Regions from separate parts of the Microbulbifer elongatus genome, predicted to be linked through region 1. Evidence: predicted binding sites of a transcription regulator. Region 1 holds the regulator's gene; the other holds the start of a gene.
What was found. Region 1 encodes LexA, which represses DNA repair genes until DNA is damaged. Its sites were predicted from a motif close to ACTGTNTNTANANACAGT; they were not measured.

Region 1 (7,527 bases):
GAAGATCCGGGCCCTCTGGATATCGACCGGGTGAACGCGCAACAGGCGCGCCGTTTCCTCGACCGCATTGTGGGCTACATGGTTTCGCCGTTGTTGTGGGAGAAAGTTGCCCGCGGCCTGTCTGCCGGTCGCGTGCAGTCCGTTGCGGTGAAACTGGTGGTGGAGCGCGAGCGTGAGATTCGCGCGTTTATCCCCGAAGAATACTGGACCCTGTTTGCGGATACGCAAACCGCCAAGTCCGATCCCCTGCGTCTGGAAGTGAAAAAGCAGGCCGGTGAAGCCTTCAAGCCCACCAATGAAGAGCAGGCCATGGCGGCGCTGAAGGCGCTGCAGTCCAGCGACTTCACCGTAAGCGCCCGGGACGACAAGCCCACCAGCTCCAAGCCCAGTGCACCATTTATTACCTCCACCCTGCAGCAGGCCGCGAGCAACCGCCTCAGCTTCAGCGTGAAGAAAACCATGATGATGGCCCAGCGACTTTATGAAGCGGGTTACATCACCTATATGCGTACCGACTCCACCAACCTGAGTGCCGAAGCGGTGTCTTCCGTGCGCGAATTTATTGGTGAGAATTACGGCGAAAAGTACCTGCCGGAAAACCCCAACCGCTACAGCAGCAAAGAGGGGGCGCAGGAAGCGCACGAAGCGATTCGACCTTCCGACGTACGGGTGAAACCGAACATGCTGTCCGGTATGGAGCGCGACGCCGAGCGTCTGTACACCCTGATCTGGCAGCAGTTTGTGGCCTGTCAGATGACGCCGGCCCAGTTTACCTCCACCTCGGTGGTGGTCACCGCTGGCGATTACGAGCTGCGCACCCGCGGTCGCGTAATCCGCTTCGACGGCTTCCTGAAAGTCGCACCCGCGCAGAGCAAGAAAGACGAAGATCTGGTGCTGCCGGATATCAAGGTCGGTGAAAAACTGAACCTGAAAAAGCTGGATCCAAAGCAGCATTTTACCAAACCGCCGGCGCGCTTCAGTGAAGCGGCGCTGGTGAAAGAGCTGGAAAAGCGCGGTATCGGCCGCCCTTCTACCTATGCCTCGATCATCTCCACCATTCAGGATCGCGGATACGTACGCCTGGAAAATCGCCGTTTCTACGCGGAAAAAATGGGCGATATCGTCACCGACCGGTTGAGCGAAAGCTTTACCAACCTGATGGATTACGGGTTTACCGCCAGCCTGGAAGAGTCACTGGATACCGTGGCAGAAGGCAGGAAGGGCTGGAAAGACTTGCTGAACGAGTTCTACTCCGACTTCAGCAAGCGCCTGGAAGTGGCCCAGGACAAAGAGGGCGGCATGCGCCGCAATACGCCGACGGATACAGACATCGAGTGCGGCAAGTGCGGTCGCCACATGCAGATTCGCACCGGTTCCACCGGCGTATTCCTCGGATGTTCCGGCTATGCGCTGCCACCCAAGGAGCGTTGTACCAACACCATGAATCTGGTGTCCGGTGAAGAAGCCGTGGATGCCGAGAAAGACGAAGATGCGGAAACCCGTCAGCTGCGTGAAAAGCGCCGTTGCCCCAAGTGTGGCACCGCCATGGACAACTACCTGGTGGACGAACACCGCAAACTGCATATTTGCGGCAACAATCCCGATTGCAATGGTTTCGAGGTTGAGAAGGGTACCTTCAAGATCAAGGGTTACGACGGTCCGGTCATCGAGTGCGACAAGTGCGGTGCCGACATGCAGCTGAAGTCTGGCCGGTTTGGCAAGTACTTCGGTTGTACCAGCGAGACCTGTAAAAACACCCGCAAGCTGCTGAAAAGCGGCCAGCCGGCACCGCCGAAAATGGATCCGGTGCCCATGCCGGAGCTCGCCTGTGAAAAGGTGGAAGACACCTACATCCTGCGCGACGGTGCGTCCGGGCTGTTCCTTGCGGCCAGTCAGTTCCCGAAAAATCGTGAAACCCGCGCGCCCCTGGTCAAGGAGCTGCTGCCCCACAAGGATGAGATTGATCCCAAGTACAGTTTCCTGTTCTCGGCGCCTACCGAAGACAACGAAGGCCGAGATACGGTTGTGCGGTTCAGTCGTAAAACCCAGGAGCAGTACGTTCAGAGTGAAGAGGACGGCAAGGCCACTGGCTGGAAAGCCTTCTATCGCGATGGCAAATGGCAGATAGACGTTCCTGCGAAAAAAGCACCGGCGAAGAAAAAAGCCGCTGCCAAGAAAGCGCCTGCCAAGAAAGCGGTCGCCAAAAAAGCGCCGGCGAAGAAAAAGGCAGCCGCCAAAAAGTCCCCGGCCAAGTAACTGGCCGGGACGCCGCTCTCCATCATCCCGGCGCATGCCGGGATCCAGGAAATCTGGGAGAAAGACTAGTGGGTAATGCAGTTTGAGTAATCCCTATACCGGAACCGTCGCGTCGGCACTGCGCAAAGCCCAGCTGCTGCTGCAATCCAGCGCGCAAGCGGGGGATACTCCACTGCTGGAAGCCTCCCTGCTGGAAGCGGCGGTAGTGCAGCTGTGGCGTGGGTACCGGGGGTTTCTGGCGGAGCAGGGGCACCAGATGCAGCTGGGCTTTGCCACCGGTGCTGAACCGGAAACCGCCCATGCGCTGGCGCACCTGGTCGCCCAGCGCGGGAAGTTCAGTGCTGAGGCCAATGAGCTAGTCAGTCTTGCTGAAAACCCCGACAGCTGGTTTGCCGGTCTCTGCGGGGCCTGGCATCGACTGTGGGCCCTGAGTGTTTCCTCGGCCACCACATCCAGCCCTGCCAGCGGTGTTCAGTCCGTCATCCCGGTGCGTCAGCTTGATGATCTGGGCCGGAGTGTGGCCACTTCGGATCAGCCGCTCACCCGGGAGCGGGTACAGGAGTGGTATCAGGGGCTGTCCGAGCTGATTCAGCGCCAGCGGGCCCACAGCCAGGAGTGGTGATCCCCCGGGGCAGGAAGGAAACCTATCACCCGCTGCCCGCTGATTAATCAGGCGCCGCTGTGTTACACTGCCTCCAAATCACGCGGTTATTGGAGAAGTGAATGTCTACCGAGACTTACGAAATCATTGAGTTGTCCAATGGTGATGTGGCGCTGCGACGCGCTGGTCACAAAGGGGAACCGCTGGTGCGTATTCATTTCTCGGACGAGAGCCAGCACTTCCTGCGGGAACACAAGGTGGCCGTAGCCCGCGCCATGCTGGAAGCTGGGATCGAAGCGGTGCAGGACATCAATGAGATGGAGCCAGAGCCGTTCGAGGATGAAGAGGTAGACCTCACCGAGCACACCATTCACTGATCATTCTGTGGTTGATTCGTATACATAAAAAAACAGGGCTGAAGCCCTGTTTTTTTATGTTCGAAATACGAGGTTCGGAATGTTTGGCGATTCGTCATCCCGGCGAATAGCCTGTGCCGTACTTGATCCGGCAACGGGGGCCGGAAAACCTGAAGGCTCGCCGCTTACACCGCCAACATCAGATCGGATTCTGGCGAATCACACCCACCGCGAGACCTTCAATCGCAAAGCTGCGATCCCGCATATCCACTTCAATCACATCAAAATCCTGATTCTCTGGCAGCAGCTGCACCGTCGCCTGGTTCCCGCGGCGCTTGAAGCGTTTTACCGTGACTTCGTCTTCGATACGCGCGACCACAATCTGCCCATTGCGAATATTGTCGGTGCGCTGCACCGCCAGTAAATCCCCATCGAGAATACCCGCGTCCTTCATGCTCATGCCGTGCACCCGCAACAGGTAATCTGCCGGCGGATGAAAAAACTCCGCGGGAATCTCACAGTATTCCTCGATATTCTCTTCCGCCAGAATCGGGTTACCCGCTGCAACGCGGCCCACGATCGGCAGGCCATTGTTGTAGTCGGGGATACGGATGCCGCGGGATGCGCCGGCGACCATTTCAATTGCACCTTTGCGGGCCAGTGCCTTGAGGTGCTCTTCCGCAGCATTGGGAGAGCGAAAACCCAGCTCCTGGGCAATTTCGGCTCGGGTGGGCGGGTAGCCCGTATCGTCCAGATAGGATTTGATCAGTTCCAGTACCTGAGCCTGGCGTGCGGTGAGGTTTGTCATGAGCGCCTTCCTGTTGTCTGTATTTTTATACAGTTGCTGTGATTATATACAGATTTCAGGGGCGCGCAATCAAAGCGACCTGTGCACTGGTGGCGGCGAATGCCGCGGTCCACTCCGTACTGACAGGCGCAGGGTCATCAGGATTGAGTGCAATGGCTCAGAAGCCCTCATCGGTACCGGGGAAGCTTTCCCCCTCGAGCCGGTCGATCGCACTCTGTGCGGGGGAAAAAATCGGACTGCGATAACCGGCATCTTCGTCATCCTGCATTTCATCCGCCACAGTGCCGTACCCGGCGTTGGGGTCTTCGGGAGCCGCAGCGCCGATGACCGGCATTGCCGGCCAGTTCTGGAAGTCGATTTCGTCCAGACTGCCGTCCAGGTACTGGATTTCAATGGTGCGAGCCGGGTGATCGACGGCAACCACTTCAAACAGATCACCGGTATCGAAGTTTTCAAACCAATTGCCAATTTCCGGAGCGATTCGTGCCATGGCGTGCTCCTCCTCTTTTACTGTCGTGGTATCTCCGCCTTCCGTTCCATCCCGGCGCTTTCAGAGCTTGTACACTCGTTCTAACGTGGGGGAGGTGGGCTTGGTACTTTCGTCGAGGGCTAAAAGCCGTCGCGCGGTAAAGACTGGGATGGGTAGCGCAGGTTTCATCGCCGGCGGACTGTGCTAGTCTCCCGTTGAAACAAGCGTTTTAATTGTTGGTTTGAATTGGTGTGAAATCGGCATGAGTCAGTCAGACACGGTCCATCGTATTCTGGACGCCGCGGAAGTCCTGTTCGCAGAGCGGGGTTTTACGGAGACCTCCCTGCGGACCATAACCAGTACCGCCGGGGTGAACCTGGCAGCGGTCAATTACCATTTTGGTTCTAAAAAAGAATTGATTCAGGCGGTTTTTGAACGTTTCCTTACACCTTTTACGGATATTCTGAATCGCGAGCTTACCCGGCGGGGTGGTGCGAGCGAGCCGTTGCAGCTGGATGATCTCCTGCAGAGTCTGTATCGCGTTGCCCTCGCGGGGCTCGCCAGCCAGGGGCGCGACCCCAAGCGCTTTATGCGTCTGCTGGGACTGGCGTATACGCAGTCTCAGGGGCATCTGCGCCGCTTTATCGTATCCCGCTATGGCGACAGCTACCGGCGCTTTGCCGGCCAGCTGGCGGCCGCGCTGCCGCATGTGGATCCGGTGACATTTTACTGGCGCCTTTACTTTATGCTCGGTGCGACGGTGTTTTCTCTTTCGAGCTTTGACGCCATCGAAGCTATCCTTCGTGAGGATTTTGGCGCCGAGAGCAGCCTGGAAGAGACCCTGGCGCGGTTGGCTCCGGCGGCGGTGGCCATGCTGACTGCGCCCATGCCCGGCGAAAGTGCCGGCGACAACCATTAATTCATCTTGGAGTTCGTGCCGATGTCTAAACCGATTGGGCCGGTAATGATCGATGTGGAGGGGCACGCCCTCACCGACGAAGATCGCGCGTTGTTGCAGCATCCTCAGGTTGGCGGATTGATCTTTTTTGCGCGCAACTTTGACAGCCGTCCACAGCTGGAGGCACTGGTGGCAGAGATTCGCTCAGTGCGGCCCGAAATTCTGCTGGCCGTGGACCAGGAAGGGGGGCGGGTTCAGCGGTTTCGGGACTCTTTTACCCGTATCCCGTCCATGCAGGCGCTGAGCGCCCACGCAGATCAACAGCGGCTGGAAGATGTGGGCTGGTTGCTGGCCGCAGAACTGTTGGCTGTGGGGATCGACTTCAGTTTTGCGCCGGTGCTGGACGCGGATGACGATTTTTGCCGCATTGTCGGCGATCGCAGTTTTGCCCGGGATCCATTGAAGCTCGCCGACAAGGCGCGCCCATTTATGAGAGGTATGCACGATGCCGGGATGGCCACCACCGGCAAGCATTTTCCGGGTCACGGACAGGTGCTGGAAGACAGCCACGAAGAGCTGCCTGTAGACCAGCGTCCCCTGGAGGAGGTCTTGGCTGCGGATTGCACGCCGTTTAGTCAGTGTATTGCGGCCGGTGAGCTGGAAGCCGTCATGCCGGCCCATATTCGTTTCGCCAAGGTCGATGAAAACCCCGTGGGCTTTTCCCGTTTCTGGCTGCAGGAGATACTGCGCAAGCGCCTCGGCTTCGATGGTGTCATCTTCAGTGATGATCTGACCATGGAAGGCGCCGGTGCCGCGGGCGGTTATCGTGAGCGGATTCACGCGGCCATGGCGGCGGGGTGTGATATGGGTGTGGTTTGTAATAATCGTGCCGGCGCGGTCGAGGTGCTGGAGGCTCTGAAAGACTTTACTCCGGATCCCGATTCCAGCCGTCGTCTCGAGCGGATGCGTGGGCGCGCAAAAATGTCATCCTGGGACGCGTTGACTCAGAGTGAGCGTTGGCAGAAAACCCGCCAGTGGTTAGCCTCCTGGATGTAAAACCTTTTATTCTTTGCGCGCACGCGGTGCGCGTAATACTTGTCAGACAAGTACAGAAAAATAGTCACTAGCCAATAATGGAGTTATTTGTGGAGTCAGTTACAGCGTTTCTGCGCTCTCTGGTGGGGGATGATCGCTTCTGGATTGCGGAAGTCTTTGTCGTCGTATTGATAACGGCAATCGCGTCCTGGATTCTTGGGCTGTTTGTGAATCGTATGCGCGAGCGCGCAGAGCGCACCGTCAACCCCTGGGATGATGCGCTCGTCAACTCGATCAACCCCCCAGCCTCGATACTGGTGTGGTTGTTGGGGCTCTCGTTTGCCGCCGCGCGCGCCGGAGATGCCACTGGCGCGGAGCTGCTGCTCTGGCTGGAAGGCAAGCCCAGAGCAATTGGGTTTGTGGTGGTGGTTACCTGGTTTGCCATGCGTTTTGCGAAAGAGGTTGAGCGCAACCTGGCGGATCCGCGCTATGTGCGCAAGCCCATCGATACCACCACGGTGCGGGCCATCGGAAAGCTGGTCCGTGCATCTATCCTGATCACCGCGGCGATGGTCGTCATGGAGCGGCTTGGCTATAACCTCAGCGGTATTCTCGCCATGGGAGGTATTGGCGGCCTTGCCATCGGCTTTGCGGCCAAAGACCTGCTTGCCAACTTCTTCGGTGGCCTGATGATCTACCTGGACCGCCCATTCAAAGTGGGGGACTGGGTGCGTTCGCCCGACAAGGAAATCGAAGGCACGGTAGAGGATATCGGTTGGCGCCTGACCCGCATTCGCACCTTCGACAAGCGCCCGCTGTACATTCCCAATGGTGTCTTTACCCAGATTTCCGTGGAAAACCCATCGCGCATGCTGAACCGTCGGATATACGAAACCATCGGTATTCGTTATGACGATGCGCAATTGATGGCGCCGATCGTGAAAGAGGTGCGCAGCATGCTTGAGGGGCACCCGGAGATCGATACCAACCAGACCCTGATCGTCAATTTCAATTCGTTCGCACCTTCGTCACTGGATTTCTTTATCTACACCTTTACCAAGACCACCGATTGGGTGCGTTATCACGAAATTAAGCAGGATGTGC
Region 2 (7,527 bases), 900 kb from region 1:
GCTCCTTGCGCTCGGCCTCTTTGCGCTCTTTCTCCTTGCGCGCTTCTTCTGCCTTACGTTTCTTCTCCGCCTCTTCCTTTTTCTTGCGCTCGGCCGCGGCTTTACGCTTTCTTTCCGCCTCGGCTCTGCGCTGGCGCTCAAGTTCCTGCTGACGCCGCTTTTCCCGCAGGTCGACCTTGGGCGGTGCCTTGGGCTGGTTCGACTTGGATTCCAGCTGCACCAGCTTGGCCTGCACAAACTTGGGCATCGGCTTCAGTTCGCGTTTGTGTTCCGCCTCCCAGCCAAACGTCAGCACCGCGATCAACAACGCGTGCAGAGCGACACTGATAATGATGGCCGGGCCGTAGGAGCGATTCATACTTGCGTCTGGCTCCAGCTCATTCCGACGGCGGCTCGGTCACCAGGCCCACGCTGGGGGCCCCGGCCTGCTGGAGATGCGTCATGGCACCCACAATCAGACCGTACTTGGCGTCGGTATCTCCCCACACCAGAACTGGCGTTTTCGGCTTCTGCCGCAGCACTTTGGCCACTGTTTCCTTGATTTCCTTCAGCGGCTTGGCCACCTTCTCATCGTCACCAAGGTTGAGGTAGTAGCTGCCATCGGCTTTCACCGACACGATCAGCGGCTCGTCATCGGTATCATCAATGGGGGCCGAGGGCGCGTCCGGCAGATCCACTTTGACCCCCTGCATCAGCAGCGGGGCGGTCACCATAAACACGATCAGCAATACCAGCATCACGTCGATGTACGGCACCACGTTGATCTCGGAGACCAGCTTACGCTTCGGGGCTTTGCGAAAATTGCTCATGATTCAGCTCTTTGCACAGCGTTGCGTTCAGCGCCGCCTTAACCGGAGGCGTGCACTTTGCGGTGCAGGATGGAGGAGAACTCTTCGGCAAAGGTCTCATAGCTCGATAGCAGCCATTCCGCCTTGGCGGAATAACGGTTGTACGCCATAACCGCAGGAATCGCCGCGAACAGCCCCATGGCGGTGGCCACCAGCGCTTCGGAAATACCCGGAGCAACCGTGGCAATGGTGGCCTGGTGCATAGTGGCGAGACCGCGGAAAGAGTTCATGATCCCCCACACGGTGCCGAACAGGCCGATATAGGGGCTGACGGAGCCGACAGTAGCCAGGAACGGCAGGTTCATCTCCACCTTCTCCTGCTCCCGGGACATGGCCACCCGCATGGCGCGCTCAGTGCCCTCCATAACCGCCGCCGGGCTGCTTTTGCCCTGCTGGCGCAGGCGGGTAAATTCGGTAAACCCGGCGCGAAACAGGGATTCCACACCATCAATCTTGCCTTTTTCAGCGGCGGCATTGCCGTCGCGGAACAGCTGGTTCAGATCCGCACCGGACCAGAACTTGCGCTCAAAGTTGATCATGGACTTGCGCGCACGGGACAGATAGGTACCGCGCTGGATAATCATGACCCAGGAAATGACCGAGGCCAGTAACAGCATCAGCATGACCAGTTGTACCAGCAGGCTGGCGCTGGAAATCAGGCCCCACAGGGAAAGTTGTTCACCGGCATTCATGAATGTTGACTCGCTGCCTTCAAAGCTTGATGGATGGGTTGGGGGAATGCGCAGGGTTTGCGGCTCGCGTCGTCCACGCAGGCCACTTTGACCACGCCCTCACAAATAATTTCACTGCCGCGCCAGATTTTCTGCACAAAGGTTACCGCGGCACGGCCGACTCTGGCGACTGCCGCAGTGGCTCTGAGCTCGTCGTCGAGTATTGCAGACCGGCGGTACTGAACCTCCGCTGAATGCACCACCAGCAGCAGCCCCTGCTGCGGCATCGCGGGCTTATCATAGCCGAGCGCACGGACCAATTCTGTGCGCGCGCGCTCCATATACTTTAAATAATTGACGTAATAGACGATTCCGCCAGCGTCCGTATCCTCGATATAGACGCGAATGGGAATACTGAAGGGTTCTGACACGCACCGTCCTTAACTCGCCGACCGCGAACTGACTTTTTGTTGTTGATAGCGGTTTGGGGCACACCGGGCAGATTTCAACGGCCGTTGACCATTTCTACCAGCGCTCGTGAGATATGCTACAGGAACCAGACCGCTTCGTCAGGTGTGGTCAGACTCAATTGTGCGTCAAACCCGATCGGGCTTGGGAATGCCGAAGTGCTCATAGGCCAACGCGGTCACCACCCGTCCGCGGGGGGTGCGGGTCAGGTAGCCCTGCTGGATCAGGTACGGTTCCAGCACATCCTCGATGGTATCGCGCTCTTCACTCACGGCGGCGGCCAGGCTGTCGACACCGACGGGGCCGCCATCAAACTTCTCGATCATGGTCAGCAGCATGCGGCGGTCGAGCTGATCGAAGCCGCTGGCATCCACGTTCAGCATATTCAGCGCCAGGTCCGCGGTCTCCGCACACACATGACCGTCGCTTTTCACTTCGGCGTAATCCCGCACCCGGCGCAGCAGGCGGTTGGCGATACGCGGCGTGCCGCGGGCGCGACGGGCCACCTCGTGGGCCCCACCCTCATCCATATCCACGCCCATCAGGCCGGCGGAGCGGGCGACGATACTGGTGAGATCGGTAACGGAGTAGAATTCAAGCCGCTGCACGATGCCAAAACGGTCCCGCAGGGGGGAAGTCAGCAGGCCCGCGCGGGTGGTCGCACCAACGAGCGTAAACGGTGGCAAATCCAGCTTGATGGAGCGCGCCGCAGGCCCCTCTCCGATCATGATATCCAGCTGATAGTCTTCCATGGCGGGATACAGCACCTCTTCCACATGCGGGCTGAGACGGTGGATCTCGTCGATAAACAGCACGTCCCCGGGTTCGAGATTGGTCATAATCGCGGCGAGATCACCGGCCTTTTCCAGTACCGGACCGGAGGTGGTCTTGATGGCGACACCCATTTCCGCGGCAATAATGTTCGCCAGTGTGGTTTTACCAAGACCGGGTGGGCCGAATACCAGGGTGTGATCGAGGGCTTCTTTGCGCAGCTTGGCGGCCTGGATGAAGATTTCCATCTGCTCGCGCACCACCGGCTGGCCCACGTAGTCGGACAGGGTTTTGGGGCGCACGGCGCGGTCGTACTGCTCTTCCTGGCCGGTGGGCCCTTGGGGTTCGGGGGCGATCAGGCGGTCGGCTTCAATCACGGGCAATTCTCAAATGGATACAGTATCAGGCCGGAGCCATGCTTTTCAGCGCCAGGCGGATCAGGGTGGCGCTATCGGCGTCGGGCTGCTCTTTGGCGGCGCGGGCGACCATTTTGGTGGCGTCGGTGGGCTTGTAGCCCAGGGCGGCCAGGGCACTTTCTGCCTCGCCGCTGTGATCGACTTTGGATTCGGCGTTGGTGGACATCAGCGGGATATCCCCCAGATCGCCGGATTGCGGGGTGAGCTTGCCGCGCAGTTCGATAATCAGCCGCTCGGCAGTTTTCTTGCCCACACCGGGCACTTTCACCAGCGCACCCACGTTATCGTCCGCTACACAGCGGGCCAGTGCGGCGCCGTCGAGGCCAGACAGGATGGCCAGAGCCATTTTGGGGCCGACGCCGTTGACCTTGATCAGGGTGCGAAACAGCTGCCGGTCGCTCTCGCGGATAAAGCCGAACAGTTGCTGCGAGGTTTCCGATACGGCCAGGTGAGTATGCAATTGCACACTGCCACCCAGCTGTGGCAACTCAAAAATAGTGGTCATGGGGGCCAACACTTCGTAGCCCACGCCCTGCACATCAACGAGCAGTTGCGGGGGTTGTACGGCGGCCAGCTTGCCGGTGAGTCTTCCGATCATTCTTATTCCATTTTTTCCGGGCCCTGAGGTCCGGTGGTACGTATTTTATAGGATTCTGTGGCGGCGCCACTGCCGATAAAGGTTTGCCAGACACGCCGTGAACCCATCCATGGGGGCTCTTCTGCGAGGTCCCTCTCGCAGAAGGTCTGGCAAACCTTTATCGGCAGCAGCGCCTTAAATTTTTACCAATGCTGTTTATCCCTCCACGAGGTACACCCGGTGATTGCCAAGCAAGCAGTGCTACAGGGCTAAGGCTTCGATACCGGGGACACCTTCGCGGGACCTTCACCGCCAGGGATGGCGGTGCAGAGCCCCCAGGGATGGGTCTACGGCGTGTCCCGCGAAGGTGTCCCCGGTAGCGGAGCCGCCACCCAACGTCCCGACTGCGTGCCACGAAACCCGCCGCACCACTGAAGCCAAACTCAAGTTACGCTAAGCCGCCCGCGCCGAAACCGGGCCCGCGACCCAGCCGAAGACTGAACCAAAGTCTGCATGGTATGCATATGACACAAGGCAACGGCCAAAGCATCCGCCGCATCCTCTTGCGGAGAAGCGGGCAGTTTGAGCAGGGTTTTGACCATATGCTGCACCTGCAGCTTGTCCGCACCACCGTTACCCACCACCGCCTGTTTCACCTTGCGCGCTTCGTACTCCGACACAGGCAGATCCGCATGGGTGGCGGCGACGATGGCGGCGCCTCTTGCCTGACCCAGTTTTAACGCGGAGCCGGCGCTTTTCGACATAAATACGTTTTCGATGGCCATCTGCTGGGGCTGGTACTGCTGGGCAATCTGGCTCACGGCGTCAAATATGAGCTTCAGGCGCTCGGGCAGCGGGCCGTCGGGGAGTTTGATCACACCGCTGGCGACATAGCGGGCATTGGAGCGCTCCACGTCGATCAGGCCGTAACCGGTTTTACGTGAGCCGGGATCGATGCCCAGAATGCGGGTCACGGCGGGCTACCCCCTGTACATTTATACAATTGTTACCGGGAAGTTTCCCAAGGTGAGGACTGGGCGTCAAGGCGGGAAGCGGATCTGTCCGGTCAGATACAAAAATGCCCCACGATTGCGGGGCATTTTTCCGGAGTGGCCGGGATCAGCTCAACCCAGCTCGGCCATTACCTCTTCTGGTATATCGGCGTTGGAATACACGTTCTGTACGTCGTCCAGGTCTTCCAGCATATCCACCAGCGCCATCACTTTCTCCGCACTCTCTTTATCCATAGGCACGGTGGTCGAGGGGATCATGGCAATCTCGGCGTTGTCCGGTTTGAAGCCCGCTTCCGTCAGGGCATCTTTCACGGACATATACTCGGTAAACTCGGTGGTCACCTCGATACTGCCATCGTCATTGGTCTGGATATCCTCCGCACCGGCTTCCAGAGCCGCTTCCATCAGCGCATCTTCATCCACCCCCGGCTCGTAGTACATCTGCCCCTTGCGCGAGAACAGGTAAGCCACAGAACCGTCGGTGCCCAGATTGCCGCCGCGCTTGGTAAACGCGTGACGCACCTCGGCAACGGTGCGGTTGCGGTTGTCGGTGAGACACTCCACCAGAATGGCTACGCCGCCGACACCATACCCTTCATAGGTCACCGCTTCGTAATTGTCCCCATCGGTATTGCCAGCACCGCGGGCGATGGCTTTATCGATGGTGTCGCGCTTCATGTTCGCGCCGAGGGCCTTGTCGATGGCGGCGCGCAGTGCCGGGTTGTCATCGGGGTTGGCACCGCCCTTCGCGGCTACGGTGAGCTCGCGAATGATCTTGGTGAAAACCTTACCCCGCTTGGCGTCCTGGGCGGCCTTGCGGTGTTTGATGTTGGCCCATTTACTGTGTCCTGCCATCGATAAATCTCCGGTCTTTCTTCTATATCTAAATCTGGGTCTGGCGCACTCATGCTTTTCGTCTCCCCGGCGCAGGCCGGGGTCCAACTCACTGGATTCCGGCCTGCGCCGGAATGACGATAGGGAAAACGCAGCCTTTAACCTACCTGCTCTTCTTTTTGGCGCAGACGGATGCTCAGTTCGCGCAGCTGCTTGGCGTCCACCGCTCCCGGGGCATCGGTCATCACACAGGCGGCGCTCTGGGTTTTCGGGAAGGCGATGACGTCGCGAATGGAGTCACTGTCGGTCATGAGCATCACCAGGCGGTCGAGGCCGAAAGCCAGTCCACCGTGGGGCGGAGCACCGTATTTGAGCGCGTCCAGCAGGAAGCCGAACTTCTCGCGCTGCTCCTCGGCGTCGATGCCGAGGGCGCGGAATACCGTCTGCTGCATGTCCTGATCGTGAATACGGATGGAACCGCCACCCAGCTCGCAGCCGTTCAGCACCATGTCGTAAGCGCGGGACAGGGCCTCCAGCGGGTTCTTTTCCAGATCCTCTGCGGAACAGGAAGGCGCGGTGAACGGGTGGTGCAGCGCGGTGACGCTGCCGTCGTCGTTCTCTTCGAACATCGGGAAGTCCACCACCCACAGGGGCGCCCATTCCGCCACGTACAGGTCCAGGTCTTCACCCAGCTTGCAGCGCAGTGCGCCGAGTGCTTCGGAGACAACCTTGGCCTTGTCGGAACCGAAGAAGATCAGGTCGCCATTCTCTGCCTGTACGCGATCGAGGATCGCCGCGCGCACTTCATTGGGCAGGAATTTGACGATCGGGGACTGCAGGCCACCTTCCAGATCGGACTTGTCGTTGACCTTGATGTAGGCCAGGCCCTTGGCGCCGTAGATGGAGACGTACTTGGTGTAGTCGTCGATCTGCTTGCGGGTCAGCTTGTCGTTGCCACCGGGGACTTTCAGTGCGGTCACACGGCCTTTTGGATCGTTGGCCGGGCCGGAGAATACTTTGAAGTCCACTTGTGTCATCAGGTCTTTGACGTCTACCAGCTCCAGCGGAATACGCAGGTCCGGCTTGTCGGAACCGAATTTCGCCATGGCCTCACTGAACGGCATGCGCGGGAACTCGCCCAGCTCCACGCCTTTCAGCTCTTTGAACAGCTTGCGAATCATGTTCTCGGTGATGGACATGATGGCGTTTTCGTCGAGGAACGCCGTCTCGATATCGATCTGGGTGAATTCCGGTTGGCGATCTGCGCGCAGATCTTCGTCGCGGAAACACTTGGCGATCTGATAGTAGCGATCGAAACCGGACACCATCAGCAGCTGCTTGAACAGCTGTGGGGACTGCGGCAGGGCGAAGAATTTGCCAGCGTGGGTGCGGCTCGGCACCAGGTAATCCCGGGCCCCTTCCGGTGTCGCGCGGGTCAGTATCGGGGTTTCGATATCCAGGAAGCCTTCGCCGTCCAGGTAGTTGCGAATGGCGTTGGTAATCTGCGAGCGGAAGCGCAGATTGCGCTGCATTTCGTTGCGACGCAGGTCCAGGTAGCGATACTTCAGGCGTACGTCTTCGCCGACGGCGGTGTGCTCGTCCAGCTGGAAGGGCGGGGTTTCCGCGCTATTGAGGATCTCCAGCTGCAGGCCATAGACCTCGATTTCACCGGTCTGCATATTCGGATTGACCGCTTCCGGGGCGCGAGCGCGCACACGACCGGTCACCTTCAGGACATATTCGCTGCGCACGCGGTCGGCCAGCTCAAAGTGTTCTGCGGCATCGGGGTCGAAGACCACCTGAGCAATACCATCGCGATCGCGCAGGTCGATGAAGATCACCCCACCGTGATCGCGGCGGCGGTCTACCCAGCCACACAGGGTTACTTCGCGGTCAATATCGGCGGATCGCAGGGCGCCACAGTAGTCG

Region 2: ruvC (crossover junction endodeoxyribonuclease RuvC) is a predicted target of LexA. The motif match lies at 4,738-4,755, and genes of this name have one in related genera.

The regions. Positions count from the first base shown of each region.
Region 1 covers NZ_CP088953.1:2,601,801-2,609,327, forward strand. Annotated here, with positions in the region: gene topA (type I DNA topoisomerase) at 1-2,256, shown strand, start outside; gene LRR79_RS10630 (DUF6586 family protein) at 2,339-2,878, shown strand; gene LRR79_RS10635 (hypothetical protein) at 2,980-3,234, shown strand; gene lexA (transcriptional repressor LexA) at 3,413-4,021, opposite strand; gene LRR79_RS10645 (DUF6763 family protein) at 4,179-4,511, opposite strand; gene LRR79_RS10650 (TetR/AcrR family transcriptional regulator) at 4,753-5,409, shown strand; gene nagZ (beta-N-acetylhexosaminidase) at 5,431-6,444, shown strand; gene LRR79_RS10660 (mechanosensitive ion channel family protein) at 6,522-7,527, shown strand, end outside.
Region 2 covers NZ_CP088953.1:1,705,053-1,712,579, reverse strand. Annotated here, with positions in the region: gene tolA (cell envelope integrity protein TolA) at 1-358, opposite strand, end outside; gene tolR (protein TolR) at 378-809, opposite strand; gene tolQ (protein TolQ) at 848-1,540, opposite strand; gene ybgC (tol-pal system-associated acyl-CoA thioesterase) at 1,537-1,950, opposite strand; gene ruvB (Holliday junction branch migration DNA helicase RuvB) at 2,116-3,135, opposite strand; gene ruvA (Holliday junction branch migration protein RuvA) at 3,161-3,772, opposite strand; gene ruvC (crossover junction endodeoxyribonuclease RuvC) at 4,195-4,725, opposite strand; gene LRR79_RS06975 (YebC/PmpR family DNA-binding transcriptional regulator) at 4,876-5,619, opposite strand; gene aspS (aspartate--tRNA ligase) at 5,757-7,527, opposite strand, start outside.